One region of the Humibacter antri genome, then DNA from elsewhere that is predicted to be linked to it. Evidence: predicted binding sites of a transcription regulator. Region 1 holds the regulator's gene; the other holds the start of a gene.

Evidence for each region. The regulator LexA, encoded in region 1, represses DNA repair genes until DNA is damaged. The targets are predictions, from matches to a motif close to TCGAACANNTGTTCGA.
Region 2: ACYVDK_RS10360 (HNH endonuclease signature motif containing protein) is a predicted target of LexA. The motif match lies at 4,202-4,217, and genes of this name have one in related genera.

Annotation. Positions count from the first base shown of each region.
Region 1 is NZ_BAAHAW010000043.1:56,256-64,121, forward strand. It holds gene hflX (GTPase HflX) at 1-40, shown strand, start outside; gene ACYVDK_RS16615 (methylenetetrahydrofolate reductase) at 312-1,397, shown strand; gene metE (5-methyltetrahydropteroyltriglutamate--homocysteine S-methyltransferase) at 1,394-3,727, shown strand; gene lexA (transcriptional repressor LexA) at 3,986-4,768, opposite strand; gene ACYVDK_RS16630 (hypothetical protein) at 4,712-4,936, shown strand; gene ACYVDK_RS16635 (LysM peptidoglycan-binding domain-containing protein) at 5,162-5,611, shown strand; gene ACYVDK_RS16640 (histidinol-phosphate transaminase) at 5,634-6,767, shown strand; gene hisB (imidazoleglycerol-phosphate dehydratase) at 6,778-7,380, shown strand; gene hisH (imidazole glycerol phosphate synthase subunit HisH) at 7,377-7,866, shown strand, end outside.
Region 2 is NZ_BAAHAW010000021.1:251,079-258,944, reverse strand. It holds gene ACYVDK_RS10375 (nitrite/sulfite reductase) at 1-402, opposite strand, end outside; gene ACYVDK_RS10370 (sirohydrochlorin chelatase) at 976-1,668, opposite strand; gene ACYVDK_RS10365 (universal stress protein) at 1,675-2,307, opposite strand; gene ACYVDK_RS10360 (HNH endonuclease signature motif containing protein) at 2,527-4,179, opposite strand; gene prpB (isocitrate lyase/PEP mutase family protein) at 4,719-5,612, shown strand; gene ACYVDK_RS10350 (CoA transferase subunit A) at 5,814-6,584, shown strand; gene ACYVDK_RS10345 (CoA transferase subunit B) at 6,587-7,222, shown strand; gene ACYVDK_RS10340 (response regulator transcription factor) at 7,414-7,866, shown strand, end outside.

The DNA.
Region 1 (7,866 bases):
TCCGTTCCGTGCGACGCCGGCCATCGCCGGAGCGCGCTGACACCGGCCGCGACCGAGTCGGCGGACCTCGATGTAGCGCTGCGTAACACGCAGTATCCGTTCGCGCCACGCGTTTGTTACTGTGATCGAAACGTTCGTCGAACATGGCCGATGTCGGCCGGTTCGACTGGAGCGACAGCCGAGCCCGGCACCCGCCCCGAGCCGCATGACCGAGTGGCCGCCGCACCGGCGGTCGCGAGAGTTGCGGTGCGGATGCCTTCGGCCACGACCTGCGACCGATCGCCTCCGCGCCGCCCGAGCAGGGAGCCGCCATGAGTGCACAGCACCTCGACGACGGCTCGCCGACCGCGCTTTTCAGTGACGCCCTGGATCCGGAGCACAGCCGCTGTCCCAAGGGAACACCCTTCTCGTTCGAGCTCTACCCGCCGCGCAACGAGGCGGCCGCGCGCGCCCTGCCCCGTACCATCCGGCGTCTGGCCGCCGTCGCGCCGCGCTTCATCTCGGTCACCTACGGTGCCGGCGGCTCCTCGCACGCTTCGTCTCTCGACGTCGTCAGGCACATCACCCGGGCAACTCCTGTGCCGGCCATGGCGCACCTCACTTGCGTCGGGTCGTCCCACGAGCAGGCCGGGCGCATGATCCGTGAGTTCCTGGCTGCGGGCGTGACTCGCTTTCTCGCCGTGCGTGGCGACCCGCCGACCGGGGTGCCGGTGGATGGACCGCTGGGCGACCTGCACAGTGCTTCGGAACTCGTGCAGCTGATCCACCGCATTCAGGCGGAACACGCCCCGTACCGCGAGATCCCGGTTCCGGGGTTGACGCATGCTAGCGCGGTGGGCAGGCGCGAGCGGGTCACGATCGCCGTTGCCGCGTTCCTGAACGGGCATCCGCGTTCGCGTTCGATCGATCAAGACATCGACACGCTGCTGGCCAAGCAGGCGCAAGGCGCGAACCTCGCGATCACCCAGTTGTTCTTCCATGCCGAGGACTACTTCTTCTTCGTGGAGAGGGCACGCCGCGCCGGGCTGACGTTGCCGATCCTGCCAGGCATCATGCCCGTGACCTCGCCGGCACGACTTCGGCGCATTCTCGAACTGAACGGTGAGGACGCCCCCAGCGATCTCAGCATCCGCCTCGAAGTGGAGCCCACCGACGAGGGCAGACGTGAGATCGGCATCGAGCATGCCGCGAACCTGGCCGAACGGCTCGTCGCGGGCGGTGCACCCGGCATTCATCTCTGCACTTTCAACCAGCCGCAGACATCGCTCGCCGTGCTCGAGCGCTGCGGTCTGATCGACTCGTCCGCGCTCGAAGAGGATTCCGCGGAGCAGGCGACCGCCGAAACAGCCACGACCACACCACCCCAGCAGGCCAGCAAACAGAAGGAAAACGCATGACCTCCTCCACTTTCCCGACCGGCACCATCGTCGGGTACCCGCGCGTCGGCCGTCGTCGCGAACTCAAGAAGGCCGTCGAGGCCTTCTGGGCGGGCACGATCACCTCGGACGAACTCGAGGCCACTGCCGCCGAGCTCCGTCGTACGACGCGTGACCGGCTTTCGCAGCTCGGCCTCGGCAAGACCGGCTCCGCCATCCCCGAGACGTTCAGCTACTACGACCAGGTGCTGGATGCCGCCACAACGCTCGGAGCGATCCCGTCCCGTTTCGCTCGGCTGCAGGATGCCCAGGGCCGCGTCGACCTCGCAGGCTACTTCACGATCGCCCGCGGCGCTGGCGAGGATGCCCCGCTGGAGATGACGAAGTGGTTCGACTCGAACTATCACTACCTCGTACCGGAGATCGGCGCTGACACCGAGTTCCGGCTGGCGTCCGATCGACTCGTCCGCGAGTTCGAGGAGGCCAAGGCGGACGGATATCTCACGCGCCCGGTCATCGTCGGCCCGGTCACGTTCCTGGCGCTCAGCAAGCCCGCCGATGGCGCACCCGAGGGCTTCCGGCCGTTGTCGCGGCTCGCGGATGTGCTCCCGGCCTATGTACGACTTCTCGCCGAGCTGAAGTCAGCGGGCGCCGAATGGGTGCAACTGGACGAGCCGGCACTGGTGAGCGAGAGCCTCGATGACGCGCGAGCCGACGTGCTCGCGGCCGCCAGCACCGCATACGAGACACTGGGCGCCGCGTCGGACAGGCCGAGCCTCTTCGTCGCGGCCCCATACGGCGGCCTCGACGACGCCCTTCCGATTCTCGCAGCCACGAATGTCGAGGCGATCTCGCTCGATCTGGTGCGTGGGGGCATCCCCTCCGGGCTGGATGCCGACACCAAGGCCGCGTTGCGCGGCAAGACCGTGGTCGGCGGTGTGATCGACGGGCACAACGTCTGGCGCGGCGACCTCGAGTCCGCCTTCGGCGCACTCGAGTCGTTGCTCGCACTGTCGCCCAACATCGCGGCATCCACGTCCACTTCGCTGCTGCATGTGCCGCACGATGTCGAGGATGAGCCGGCGCTGGATGATCGGCTGAGGTCCTGGCTCGCCTTCGCCGATCAGAAGGTCGTCCAGGTGGCAACGCTGGCACGGGGTCTGGACGACGGGCACGAGGCGATCCAGGACGAGCTGGCACAGGCATCCGCAGCCCTCACCGATCGGCTGGGTGCGCCTGGGGTGCGCGACGGTGCGGTGCGTGGTCGTGCCGGGGCGCTCACCGATGCCGACTTCCGGCGCGGTGACTATGCAATCAGGCTGGCGGCTCAGGACGCCGCCCTCGGCCTCCCGCTGCTGCCAACGACCACGATCGGATCGTTCCCGCAGACCGGCGACATCCGGCGTGCGCGCGCACAGTTCGCGAAGGGCGTCATCAGTGAGGCGGAGTACCTCGGGCTCATGCGGGGCGAGATCAAACGCGTCGTCGACCTTCAGGAGGAGATCGGCATCGACGTCATAGTTCACGGTGAGCCGGAGCGCAACGACATGGTGCAGTACTTCGCCGAGAACCTGGACGGATTCGCGGTGACGCAGAACGGCTGGGTTCAATCGTACGGAAGCCGGTGCACGAGGCCGTCGATCCTGTGGGGAGACGTGTCGCGTCCGAAGCCGATCACCGTCGAGTGGTCCACGTTCACCCAGTCGCTCACTGACAAGCCCGTGAAGGGGATGCTCACGGGTCCTGTGACCATCCTCGCCTGGTCGTTCGTGCGCGATGACCAGCCACTTGGCGACACGGCACGGCAGGTGGCGCTTGCCCTCCGCGACGAGATCGCCGCCCTGGAATCCGCAGGCATCCGCATCGTGCAGGTGGACGAGCCCGCGCTGCGCGAGCTGCTTCCGCTCAAGAAGACGGACCAGTCGGACTATCTCGACTGGTCGGTCGGCTCATTCCGCCTCGCCACGAGCGGTGTCGGCGACGCGACGCAGATCCACACGCACCTGTGCTACTCCGAGTTCGGCGTCGTGATCGACGCGATCCGCAACCTCGACGCCGACGTCACCAGCATCGAAGCCGCCCGCAGCCGCATGGAGGTGGTCGATGACATCAAGGCCAGCGGATTCGACCACGGAATCGGTCCCGGCGTCTACGACATCCATTCGCCGCGCGTGCCGTCGGTGGCCGAGGTCACCGAGCTCATCGAGAAGGCGCTGGGCGGCATCCCGGAGCGGCAGGTGTGGGTGAACCCGGACTGCGGGCTGAAAACGCGTGGTTACGACGAGACGGTGGCGTCGCTGAGGAACATCATCGAGGCGACCCGGGCCGTTCGCGAGAAGCAGCCGGCGTAGCGTACGGCGGCGGATGCCTGCGGCTGGATCAGCCCCTCGGCATCCGCCGCGAGCCTCGGTCGAGCTTTGTGAGAGCTCGGCGCAGGCCCTGAGCGTCGTGTTCGGAAGCGTCGCGGAACTCGCCGTGCACGAGCCGCATCATCGTGCCCCGCGATGCAGCGCGAGAGCGTCTGTCCAGGCGCGCCCCACCTTCTCCGGAGCAGCACCGAAGCGGTGCTCGACCCGGATCGAGCCGGTTGCATCGCCGAGGGGCGGCGCTCAGACCGCGCGCAGCACGGCGACGACCTTGCCGACCACGTCGGCGAAGTCGCCGAGGATCGGTTCGTAGGCCGAGTTGCGCGGCAGCAGCCAGGTGTGACCGTCCCGCTGACGGAACACCTTGACCGTCGCCTCTCCGTCAAGCATGGCCGCGACGATGTCGCCGTTCTCCGCCGTCTTCTGCTGCCGAACGACCACCCAGTCACCGTTGCAGATGGCAGCGTCGATCATCGACTCGCCCTGCACCTTCAGCATGAACAGCTCACCGTTGCCGACGAGTTGCCGGGGGAGCGGGAACACCTCCTCGACCTGCTGCTCCGCTGTGATCGGAACACCGGCGGCGATCCGGCCCACCATGGGCACCATGGTGGCGTCCCCGACGGGAATCGAGGTCTCGAAGTCGGCAGTCGCCTCGGCGCGGCCCGTGCTCTCCGGCAGATCGATCAGAACCTCGAGTGCACGGGGGCGGTTCGGGTCGCGACGCAGGTATCCGCTCAATTCGAGCTGACCCAGCTGATGCGCCACGCTGGAAAGCGACGCGAGACCCACTGCGTCGCCTATCTCGCGCATGCTCGGCGGGTATCCTCGCTGGCTCACGGAACGCTGGATGACCTCGAGGATCGCACGCTGCTTGTCGCTGAGGCTCTTGCGTCGTCGCGTGCGCGGCTTCTCCGTTGCGCGGCTGCGGCGAGCGGTAGGCGCCGAGGCAGCTGCAGTTCCGGCTCCGTGTTGCGGATCATCCGGCTGCGGGCCGTCGTGCTGTACATGGTCGACGTCGGTCACGTGCTCTTCCTCTCGTCATCGGCGGCCGACGCTGCTCTCTGCTGCGGCGATCTGCCCTTGTGGTTCGCGGTCTGCGACGAACGTTTCGAACGTCTCCCGCGGCGGATGCCGCAGCTTCTCGCAGCGGAGCTGCTCGAGCCTGTGCCGCTCAACATGCTCAATCGGTGAGGTAGCGGGATGCGAGCATCCGCAACCACACCTCGATCGAATGTCGGTGGTGCGTGTTGACGTTGTTCCTGACAGATCGAAACTCTATCCGGGTTTCGACCTGGATCGGCCATTCTGTTCGAGCGTGTTGGCAACTCGGACCGAAGAGATCCGAACATACCGTTGAATTCCGAAGGAATCGAAGATAGATTCGGAACACGGGTTCGAGACTGAAGGGAGACCGTCATGACGACCATCGCACTCGCGCACGCGGCACGGAACCGTCCGACGGCGAATCGTTCGACGCTGGACGGCTCGACGAGCCACCTGGATGCCGCCCCGGTTCGCTCGCAGGCGCCGGCCGATGTACGCCGCTCACGTGTCCGCACGCGTCTCACTCGTCGTGGCCGGGCCGTGCTGTCGGCGCTCATCGTGCTGCCGCTCCTGATGGGCGGGGGCGCGCTTCTGGCCAGTGGCGGTGCCATGGCGGGCATCCGGTCCTCGGGCGCGTCATTCCACCATCTGACGGTGCAGTCGGGTGAGTCATTGTGGAGCATCGCCCAACGTGTGGCCCCGCGAGATGACCCGCGGGATGTGGTCCTAGCGTTCGTCGATCTGAACGGCCTCTCGTCGAGCATGGTGCAGGCGGGGGAGCGACTGGCGATCCCGCGCGAGTTCGACGGCTCGAGCCGGTGAAGGTCCGCTCTAGCATTGATGCGTGACCTCGTTCTCCGATCTTCCGCTCCGCGATGATCTGCGCGGCAAGTCGCCGTACGGAGCACCACAGGCGCCTGTGCCAGTGGCGCTGAACGTCAACGAGAACACGCATCCGATTCCGGGCGACGTCGTGGCAGACATCCTCGAGTCGGTCGGAGAAGCGCTGAAGGGCGCGAACCGCTACCCGGATCGGGAATTCGTCGAACTGCGCGAAGCCCTGGCGAGCTACCTCGGACACGGTCTGGATGCGTCGCACATCTGGGCGGCGAACGGCTCCAACGAGGTGCTCCAGCAGATCATGCAGGCGTTCGGCGGCCCCGGACGCAGCGCCCTCGGGTTCGCGCCCACCTACTCGATGTACCCGCTGCTCGCGGCCGGGACGGGAACCGGATGGATCGCGGCCGATCGGGCACCGGACTACACGGTCACGCCCGACGAGGCGGCCACCGTGGTGCGGGAACGCCGTCCAGACATCGTGATCCTGTGCGCGCCGAACAACCCGACAGGGACGCCGCTCGGCCTGGACGTCGTCGAAGCGGTCTACGGCGCGACCGACGGCATCGTGGTCGTCGACGAGGCTTACCAGGAGTTCATGCCCGAGGGAGCGCCGAGCGCACTGACCCTGCTTCCCAATCGTGAGCGGCTGATCGTCTCACGCACGATGAGCAAGGCGTTCGCGTTCGCCGGTGTGCGGCTCGGCTACCTCGCGGCCGACCCCGCCGTGGCCGACGCCCTCCGTCTCGTGCGGCTGCCGTATCACCTCTCCGTTCTCACGCAGACGGCGGCCGTGGCAGCGCTTCGGCACTCCGGCGAGATGCTCGCGACAGTGCGCGACATCGTGCGGCAACGGGACCGGATCGCATCCCGTCTGACGGAATTGGGCTATCCCGTGCACGACTCGGGCAGCAACTTCGTGTTGTTCGGCGGGGTGGACGACCCTCACGCGATGTTCCTCGCTCTCAAAGAACGGGGCATTCTCGTGCGCGATGTCGGCATACCGCATCACCTGCGCGTAAGCGCCGGCACGGAGGCGGAGACCACTGTCTTCCTCGATGCCATGGGCGAACTGACCCCTGCACCGGCCGCCACGGCATCGTCGACCGCATCGACGAGCACGGCTTCCTCCCTCAATTAGGCTTGACGGCATGAGCAGCCGTACTGCGAGCATCCGCCGCGAGACCAGCGAGTCGAGCATCGAGCTGTCGCTCGATCTGGACGGCTCCGGCCACAGCAGCGTGCACACCACGGTGCCGTTCTACGACCACCTGCTCACCGCGTTCGCCAAGCACTCGCTCACCGATCTGACGGTGCGGGCAAAAGGCGACATCGAGATCGACGTTCACCACACTGTGGAAGACGTCGGCATCGTACTCGGCCTCGCGATCAAGGAGGCGCTCGGCGACAAGTCGGGAATCTCGCGCTACGGGGATGCGACCGTGCCGCTCGACGAGGCGATCGTGCAGGCTGTTGTCGACATCTCCGGGCGCCCGTATCTCGTGCACTCCGGCGAGCCGGTCGGTTTCGAACACCACTTGATCGGGGGCCACTTCACCGGATCGATGGTGCGGCACGTCTTCGAGGCGATCGCGTTCAACGCCGCGCTCACCGTGCATGTGCGTGTGCTCGGGGGTCGCGACCCGCACCACATCGCGGAGGCGGAGTTCAAGGCGTTCGCCCGTGCGTTCCGGCAGGCGAAGGCGACCGATCCGCTCGTTCGGGGCATCCCGTCGACGAAGGGCGCACTGTGACAGGCGGCCAGGCCGCCGCTCCCGCGCCCTCGGTCGTCGTGCTCGACTACGGTTCGGGCAATGTGCACTCGGCGGCCAAAGCACTCGAAGCGGCGGGAGCGCACGTGAGGCTCACGAGCGAACGCGAGGCTGCGATGGATGCCGACGGGCTGGTGGTCCCCGGTGTCGGCGCGTTCCAAGCGGTCGTGGATCAGCTTCAGGCTGTGCGCGGTGCCGAGATCATCGACCGGCGCCTCGCGGGCGGACGTCCGGTGCTCGGCATCTGCGTGGGCATGCAGGTGCTGTTCGAGCGCGGCGTCGAGCACGGACATGACACGAAGGGCCTCGGCGAGTGGCCGGGCTCTGTCGATCGGCTGGCATCCGACGTGCTGCCCCACATGGGTTGGAACTCCGTGGAGGCTCCTTCCGACTCCGTGCTGTTCGACGGTGTGGGTGACGAACGCTTCTACTTCGTGCATTCGTACGCGGCGCAGCGCTGGGAGATGG
Region 2 (7,866 bases), on a different contig from region 1:
GGCCGTGTTCCGGGCGAAGTCGCGAGAGAGCTCGCCGATCGTGCGCACTTGCCGGGTGGTCAGAACGCCGCCATCGGTGCGGATGCGCATCATGAAGTAGCGGTCCTCGAGCTCTTCGGGCTCGAGTGTCGCCGTCTTTCCGCCATCGATGCCCTGTCTGCGCTGCGTGTAGAGGCCCCACCAGCGGAACCTGCCGTGCAGGTCCGTCGACTCGATGCTGTCGAACCCGTTCTTCGCATAGACGGTCTCGATGCGCTCGCGCACGTTGAGCCCGTCGTCGGCGCCCTTCAGCACCTCGGTCGGGTTCAGCGGCTCGGGGCCGTCGACCTTCCACTGCCCGTTCGGCGTGCCGGCGCGTGGCGGGCGTACCCGGCGCGCCGGTCGTGATTCCACTGACGTCATGCTCACCTCGCTGGAGTCGGTCCGGCGACGGTTGCGCACGATGGCGGCGCTCAGGATGACGGTGCTTGATGTCCGGACCGGCGTTCACGCTACGTGCGGCCCCCGCTCTGCGCGACCGTCGCTGCAACAGCGGTACACGTGGCGTCATAGTTCGTGACGTGCTTGCGTAGGAGACGCGTTGCTCATATGAGCACGCTGATGCGCGCGTCAGTTCAAGCGTTCGGGTGCGCAATGACGTCGTTACGCCGGCGCCGGCGCCTCTGCCGGTGCATGTTTGCGCGTGAATATGAACGTGCGCGGCTCATCTGCATGTGGCGCGGCCCGTTTGCATATGGCGCGGCCCGTTTGCATGTGGCGTGGCCAGTTTGCACGTGACGACGCCAGTTTGCGCGTGACGACGCCCTTATGCGGCACCCGACGCGGGCGAGCTCTCAGCTCGGTGCAGTCGCGTACCGCCGCCGCCTCAGCCTCGCGCAGAGGCCGCTCGAGTCTGGTGCCGCGTCCGTCTCAGTCGTCTGGGGTCCGCCTCAATCTGGTGCCGCGTCCACCCCAGCCGGGCACGGCGCGCCCGTCTCAGACGAGGGCGGCGGCGCGGTCCAGCACGATGTCGACCAGTTCTCGAGGCGTCGATTCCGGGCTGAGCAGCGGCTCGGCGACGAGGTCCCCTCCCGCGCGTTGTGCGAGGTCGGCGAAGTATCCGGGAGCCAGGAGGTAGGTTGCGATCGCGACGGGTGCACCCGGATTCCGACCTCGCGCAGACCTGATCGCCTCGGCAAGAGGCGGCTTTGCGGCGGAGATGAAGCCGACCTCAACGGGGGTGCCGAGCTCCTCGGCGAGCATGCTGCCGGTGCGTTGGCAGTCCGCGACGGCTCGTTCGTCGCTCGAGCCTGCGGCCGCGAGCACCACGGACGTGCCTGGCGTATATCCGGCTTCGCGCAGGCGCCGGGCCAGCACGACGACCAATCGGTCGTCCGGCCCCAGCGCGGGCGCGACCGCCGCGGGAACCGCGGCTTGTTCGGCGCTCTCGGCGAGGTCGACGTACACGTGATACCCGGCGGAGAGCAGCAGGGGCACGATGACGGCGCGGTCGGCGGTATGCGTGACGTCGGCGAGCGCTGAGTCGACATCCGGTTGCTCAACGTCGACATGGCATCCGATCACGGGAACTTCGAGTGAGGCCGCGACGCGTTCGACGAGCATCCGCACCGCGAGCCGTCCGGCAAGGGAGGAGGTGCCGTGCGATGCGGCGAGAACGGTGGGGCGCACCAGTATCTATACCTCCCAGGGAAGTGGCTCGTCGTGGGCGACGGGGTCGAGTGGGATGACGATCACGGGGTGATGCTGCCGGTGAGCGAGGTGAACCGCAACGGATCCGTTGAAGAACTCGTGTGCCGTCGTGCGCAGTCCGCGTTTTCGGGTGCCGACGACGATGGCCAAGGCGTTGACCTCGTGCGCAAGCCTAGCCAGTTCGTGGGCCGGGTCTCCGGCCAGTGCCCGCATGCTCCATCGGACACCGGAGTTCTTCAGCAACGCCGTGACGTGCGCGGCCAGGAGCTGGTCGAATTCTTCCGTGACGGAGTCCGCCGAGTCCGGATCGATCGGGAATGCGAACACCGTCCCGTCGGGGTTGCGTTTCGTCGTGTACCTGGTGGCGTCGACGTTGGCCACGACGAGTTGGGCTCCCAGCATCCGGGCGAAGCGGATCGCTTCGATCAGGACGGTGTCGGACATCGTGGCGCCGGATTCAGTGGCGCCAGATTCAGTGGTGCCGGACTCCGCGATACCGGATCTCGCCGTACCCGATCCCACGGTGTCGGACGTGGCCCGACTGGATTTCGTGGCGCCGATCGCGTTCGTCATGACGCCTACGACAAGCACGTGCTCTCGTGCAGCAGGTTCGGACATCGTCGACCGCCTCTCCTACGTTTTCAGAATGCGCCGTTGAGCGGGTGACGGCAACATGCGTGCGGCGGGAGGAAAGACGGTCTCCGACGCGGTGCTAGCCCGGCCGCGCGGAGCGGAGGGATGAGTGCGCGTGCCTCAGGGGGCGCCGCAATGTCACCCGTGGGTGTGTCTCCGACGGCGCGATGTCACGTGCGCGCGTCTCAAGCTGTGCACTGTCACTCACATGCGCGCGATGGTGGACCCGGGTGGTGGCGCCGGATTCTGTCCGTCAGAGAGGGTGCGGCGTCGCCTCGTTCGCCGGCGATGGTAGAGCCATGCCGCCGACTTCGAGCGAAGTTCGATAGGGACTCGTTCCGTGTCGACCGATCCCGGCGGAATCAGCACATATCTCGTTGCGCCCGGGGATGCGTCTCGCTCGATCCTCCACCCCTTGTTGTGCAGCAGGAGATGGTGAAATCGGCAGAGCAGCACGCCGTCCGCGATGTCGGTGCGGCCTTGATCCTCGTACCAAGGATTGATGTGGTGCGCCTCGCAGGTCCACGCAGAGTTCTCGCAGCCGGACCATATGCACCCGCCGTCACGCACCCGTAGGGCGACCCGCTGCTTCGATGAGAAGAGCCGCTGCTCTCGGCCGAGATCGAGAGGGTTTCCGCAACTGTCGACGATCAGCAGTTGAGAGCCGGCGTCGCAGAAGCACCCCTGCACTACAGCCAACGGGATAGCATGGTCGCTTCCCTCGAGATGCCCGATGCCGTCGGCAACGCCAGAGGCTAAGTCGTCGTCTCGCGTGACGATAACGCGAACCGCGGGGCGGTGAGTCCGGAACGTCGTCGAGTCGTCGGATTCAGCCCCGCACCGGAGCACGTCCAGCATGGTGTCGAAAGCCAGTTGCTCGTTCGTGCGTGGGTCGTTGATGAGTTTGTCTGCCTGGGCTCGTTCCGCTTCCGAGATGAACCGGGGACCACCCCGCCGTGGACTGAGTGCGATGTCGAGCACCTGGGTAGCGAAGACCCCGGACTCGTCATCGAAGACGACATGAGCCGTCAGCTGGCCGTCGTTGTTCCGACGCATGATCCACGACCGATTGTGGTAACGCCGCTGCCAGCGCACTTGAACGCCCGCCGGGTCGATCTCGTCGCGCATTCGTCGCGCCATCCGAAACAGTTCGTCGACGTGCGTGATTCGGGCGTCGTGCACCATCTCGGATGCCGCGGTCCGGAGCGTTTCGATATCGCAGGTTTCACTCGGCCCGACGAGGCCGCGAACGATCGCGTCGCCAGCGGCGGGTGTGATGGCGCCTACCCCGACGGCGGAAGTCACTGGATGATTCCACGGCAGCATCGCGGACGCCGTCGGCGTATCCGTTGAGTCACGGTTGCCCGCGTCGGTATCGGTGCCGTCACTCGTCGATACACCGCGGCTGGGGTCGTCTTCGGGCGAGCCATCGGAGCGCATGAGCAACACTTGCTCCGCCGCGTCCGCCTCGCCCATCGCCCCGCCCAGGCGAACCTGACGTGCGGCCTCGCCGTGACCAGAGCCGGTGATCGACTGGACGAAGCGCACGGCGTCGCGATGCCCGTACCGCTGCGCAAGCCCTGACTGCCCCTGCGAGCGCTCGGACCGCTTGGCCGCGACGCCGGCAGCCACCGTGATGACCGTGTCGAACTCGCTGCGGCCGCGAGCGGCCTCCGACATCAGTCGCGCCAGCGCGTCATCGTCGAGCGCAGCGACCTGCTGCACGAGCGACGGCGCGTCAGGCTCGTTCCCGGCGGCCCGAGTCCGCGCCGATCGAAGGGCGTTCGCCGTCGAGCAGCGAAGGACGGAACACGCGTGTTGCGTGGCTGCTTCCAGACGCTCGATCGTTGAGGGCATGCGTCCACTATAACCGAGATGATAGGAGAAATCTTCGAATGTGAGAAACTCGAATAATCGCCTACTTGTGGACGGAAAGGCCGTCAATTCGGGCGTGCAATGAACATTGTTCGAAGAGAAACTCGAATGTATGGATCTCGTTCGATCACTGCACTGCCTGAAGTTGCGGCGTGTGCCACAACATCCAGTTCGCGGTCCGTGCTCTGTGTACCGACCCGGTCGGGAGCCTGCTCGACGGGAAACGGAACGTGTTCGGCGTCACAGTCGACAACCACATCGCACATGCGGGGCCGTTCGGATCACGCCGCTTCAGCCGGGCATCGCGCATGGCCGCCGTCGAGCTTGCATCGGCGGCGGGTGCGGATGCCGTTTCGGCGAGCCTCGTCCTCCGCTCGCGTATGGCCCACGCTGGTCAGGGCCAGATCGCGCGCGAGACGTCGGCGGCCTGCGCTGTTACGTTCGAGGGAGCGCCATCCATGGCGTAAGGGAGCGCCCGTCGAGGCGCAATGGATCCTCCGACCACGCGAAAGGCCGCATCGATGCTGTACTCAGGCAAGAGCCCTGCCGATAAGCGAATCGACCTACGAGCTGCGCTGGCCTCGGGTCGTCTTCTGCGGTTCCCCGGCGCCTTCAATCCGCTCAGCGCACGCCTGATCGAGCGTAAGGGATTCGAGGGGGTCTACATCTCCGGTGCGGTTCTCTCCGCTGACCTCGGACTTCCCGACATCGGTCTCACCACACTCACCGAAGTGGCCGGTCGTGCGCGGCAGATCGCTCGGATGACGGACCTGCCCGCCCTCGTCGACGCGGATACCGGCTTCGGCGAGCCCATGAACGTGGCACGCACCGTGCAGGAAATGGAGGATTCCGGCCTCGCCGGATTGCACATCGAAGACCAGGTGAACCCCAAGCGGTGCGGCCACCTCGACGGCAAACAGGTCGTGGACGAGCAGACCGCACTCCAACGGATTCGTGCGGCCGTGGATGCGCGCCGGGACTCGAACTTCCTCGTCATGGCGCGCACCGATATCCGCGCCATCGACGGTCTCGAGGCCGCGATCGACCGGGCGAAGGCGCTCGTGGATGCCGGAGCGGACGCGATCTTCCCCGAAGCGATGACGACACTGGAGGAGTTCGCCGCCGTTCGCGCCGCTGTCGACGTGCCGTTGCTGGCGAACATGACCGAGTTCGGCAAGAGCGAGCTGTTCACCGTGCAGCAGCTCGCCGATGTGGGCATGAACGTGGTGATCTGGCCGGTGTCGCTGCTGCGCCTGGCCATGGGTGCCGCGGTGCGGGGCCTCGACGAGCTGAACGAGAACGGCTCGTTGACGGGCAAGCTCCGCGACATGCAGCACCGCTCCGAGCTCTACGACCTGATCGACTACGAGGGCTATGACCGATTCGACTCCTCGATCTTCGACTTCACGCTGTGAGCTTCGACCCGCGATTCGCCATCGGTCGTGCCATGGTGGAGGTGAGCGGCTGCGACCCGCCACAAAGCGGGTCGCAGGCAGGTGCGATTCGGCGGGTTCGGCGCATTCTCAGAAGGGATCGCATGAACCCCGAGCAGGCAAGGAGGCCGGCATGCAAGATCATCGGACGTTCTCGAAAGGACGCGTGGAGGTGATCGCGCCGTGATCGACAAGGTGGTCGGGAGTGCGGCTGAGGCGGTTTCCGACATTCCGAGTGGTGCGAGCCTGGCGGTCGGTGGGTTCGGGTTGTGCGGCGTTCCGATGGTGCTGATCGACGCGCTCCTTGAGTCTGGGGTGGACGGGCTGAGTGTTGTCTCGAACAACTGCGGTGTGGATGACTGGGGCCTGGGGGTGCTCCTGGCGGCGCATCGGATAGGCAAGATGACCTCGTCGTATGTGGGGGAGAACAAGGAGTTCGAGCGGCAGTTTCTGTCGGGCGAGTTGGAGTTGGAGTTGACTCCTCAGGGGACGCTTGCGGAGAAGTTGCGGGCCGGCGGGTCCGGGATAGCGGCGTTCTTCACGCAGACGGGGGTGGGGACGCAGGTGGCGGAGGGCGGTTTGCCGCGTCGGTATCACCCGGACGGGAGCGTCGCGGTGGCGTCGCCGGTGAAGCCGGTGCGGTCCTTCACGGTGAGTGGTGTGGAGAAGGAATTCGTGCTCGAGGAGGCGATCACGACGGACTTCTCACTGGTGCACGCGAAGCTGGCGGACCGGCACGGAAACCTGGTGTTCCACGAGTCCGCCCGCAATTTCTCCCCTTTGGCGGCGATGGCGGGCCGGGTGTGCATAGCGCAGGTGGAGCGGGTGGTGGATGCCGGTGCGATCGATCCGGACGCTGTTCACCTTCCCGGCATCTACGTCGACCGGGTCGTGGTGGTCGGTGCCGGCGTGGAGAAGCGCGTGGAACGTCGCACGGTGCGGAAGGAGGCCTGATCGTGGGGTTGAGTAGGGAGCAGATGGCCGCCCGTGCAGCACGGGAGTTGCCGGATGGTGCGTACGTGAACTTGGGGATCGGGCTGCCCACCCTGGTGCCGAACTATGTGCCGGATGGTGTGACGGTGGTGCTGCAATCCGAGAACGGCATCCTCGGCGTCGGCCCGTACCCGATGGAGGATGACGTGGACCCCGATCTGATCAACGCAGGCAAGGAGACCGTGACGCTGAACCCCGGTGCGGCGTTCTTCGACTCGGGTCTGAGTTTCGGGATGATCCGTGGCGGCAAGATCGACGCCGCGATCTTGGGTGCGATGCAGGTGTCGGTCACCGGCGACCTGGCGAACTGGATGATCCCGGGAAAGATGGTCAAGGGTCCGGGCGGGGCGATGGATCTGGTGCATGGTGCGCGCAAGGTGATCGTGCTGATGGAGCACGTCGCCAAGGACGGCTCCCCGAAGATCGTGGAGAGGTGCACGCTGCCGTTGACCGGCAAGCAGGTGGTTGACCGCATCATCACCGACCTCGCCGTCATCGATGTCACCCCGGACGGGCTCGTACTGCGTGAGCTGGCACCCGGCGTCACCACCGAGCAGGTCATCACGGCCACCGAACCACCACTTCATGTCGCGGTGTGAATACCAGTGGGTGAAGCGGCTGAAACGGGCCAACTGAATCGCGCCGACTGAGACGGGCCAACTGAATCGCGCCGGCTGAAGCGGGCCAACTGAATCGCGCCGACTGAAGCGGGCATCCACTCGTCTCGGAATGCGGCGCGAGGTTGTCATGGCACATGCGGTGCGGCGCCACTGTGTGGTGTGCTTCTGACATGTCGCACGAACCGCGCCCGGCCATTCTGTACGTCGAGGACGACCGGGAGATCGCGGGCATGGTCTCCGAGGTGCTGTCCGAGACGTACGACATCGATCACGTCGCAGACGGTGAGACGGCGTTGCGTCACGCGCTCCGCGACAGCTATGACGCACTCGTCGTCGATCGCCGACTTCCGGGCTTCGACGGAATCGAGCTCGTGCGTGCCGTGCGAAAGGCGCAGATCACGACCCCGATCCTGCTGCTGACCGCGCTCGACGCCACCCGCGACCGTGTCGATGGGCTGGATGCGGGCGCCAACGACTACCTCGTCAAGCCGTTCGACTTCGACGAACTCCTTGCGAGGCTGCGGGCGCTCCGGCGCGGCTTTCGCGCGGAGGGGCGGAGACGCCACGTGGCGGACTGGCTGTACGTGCCCGATTCGCAGGCGATGTACTCGGTGGGCGGCTCG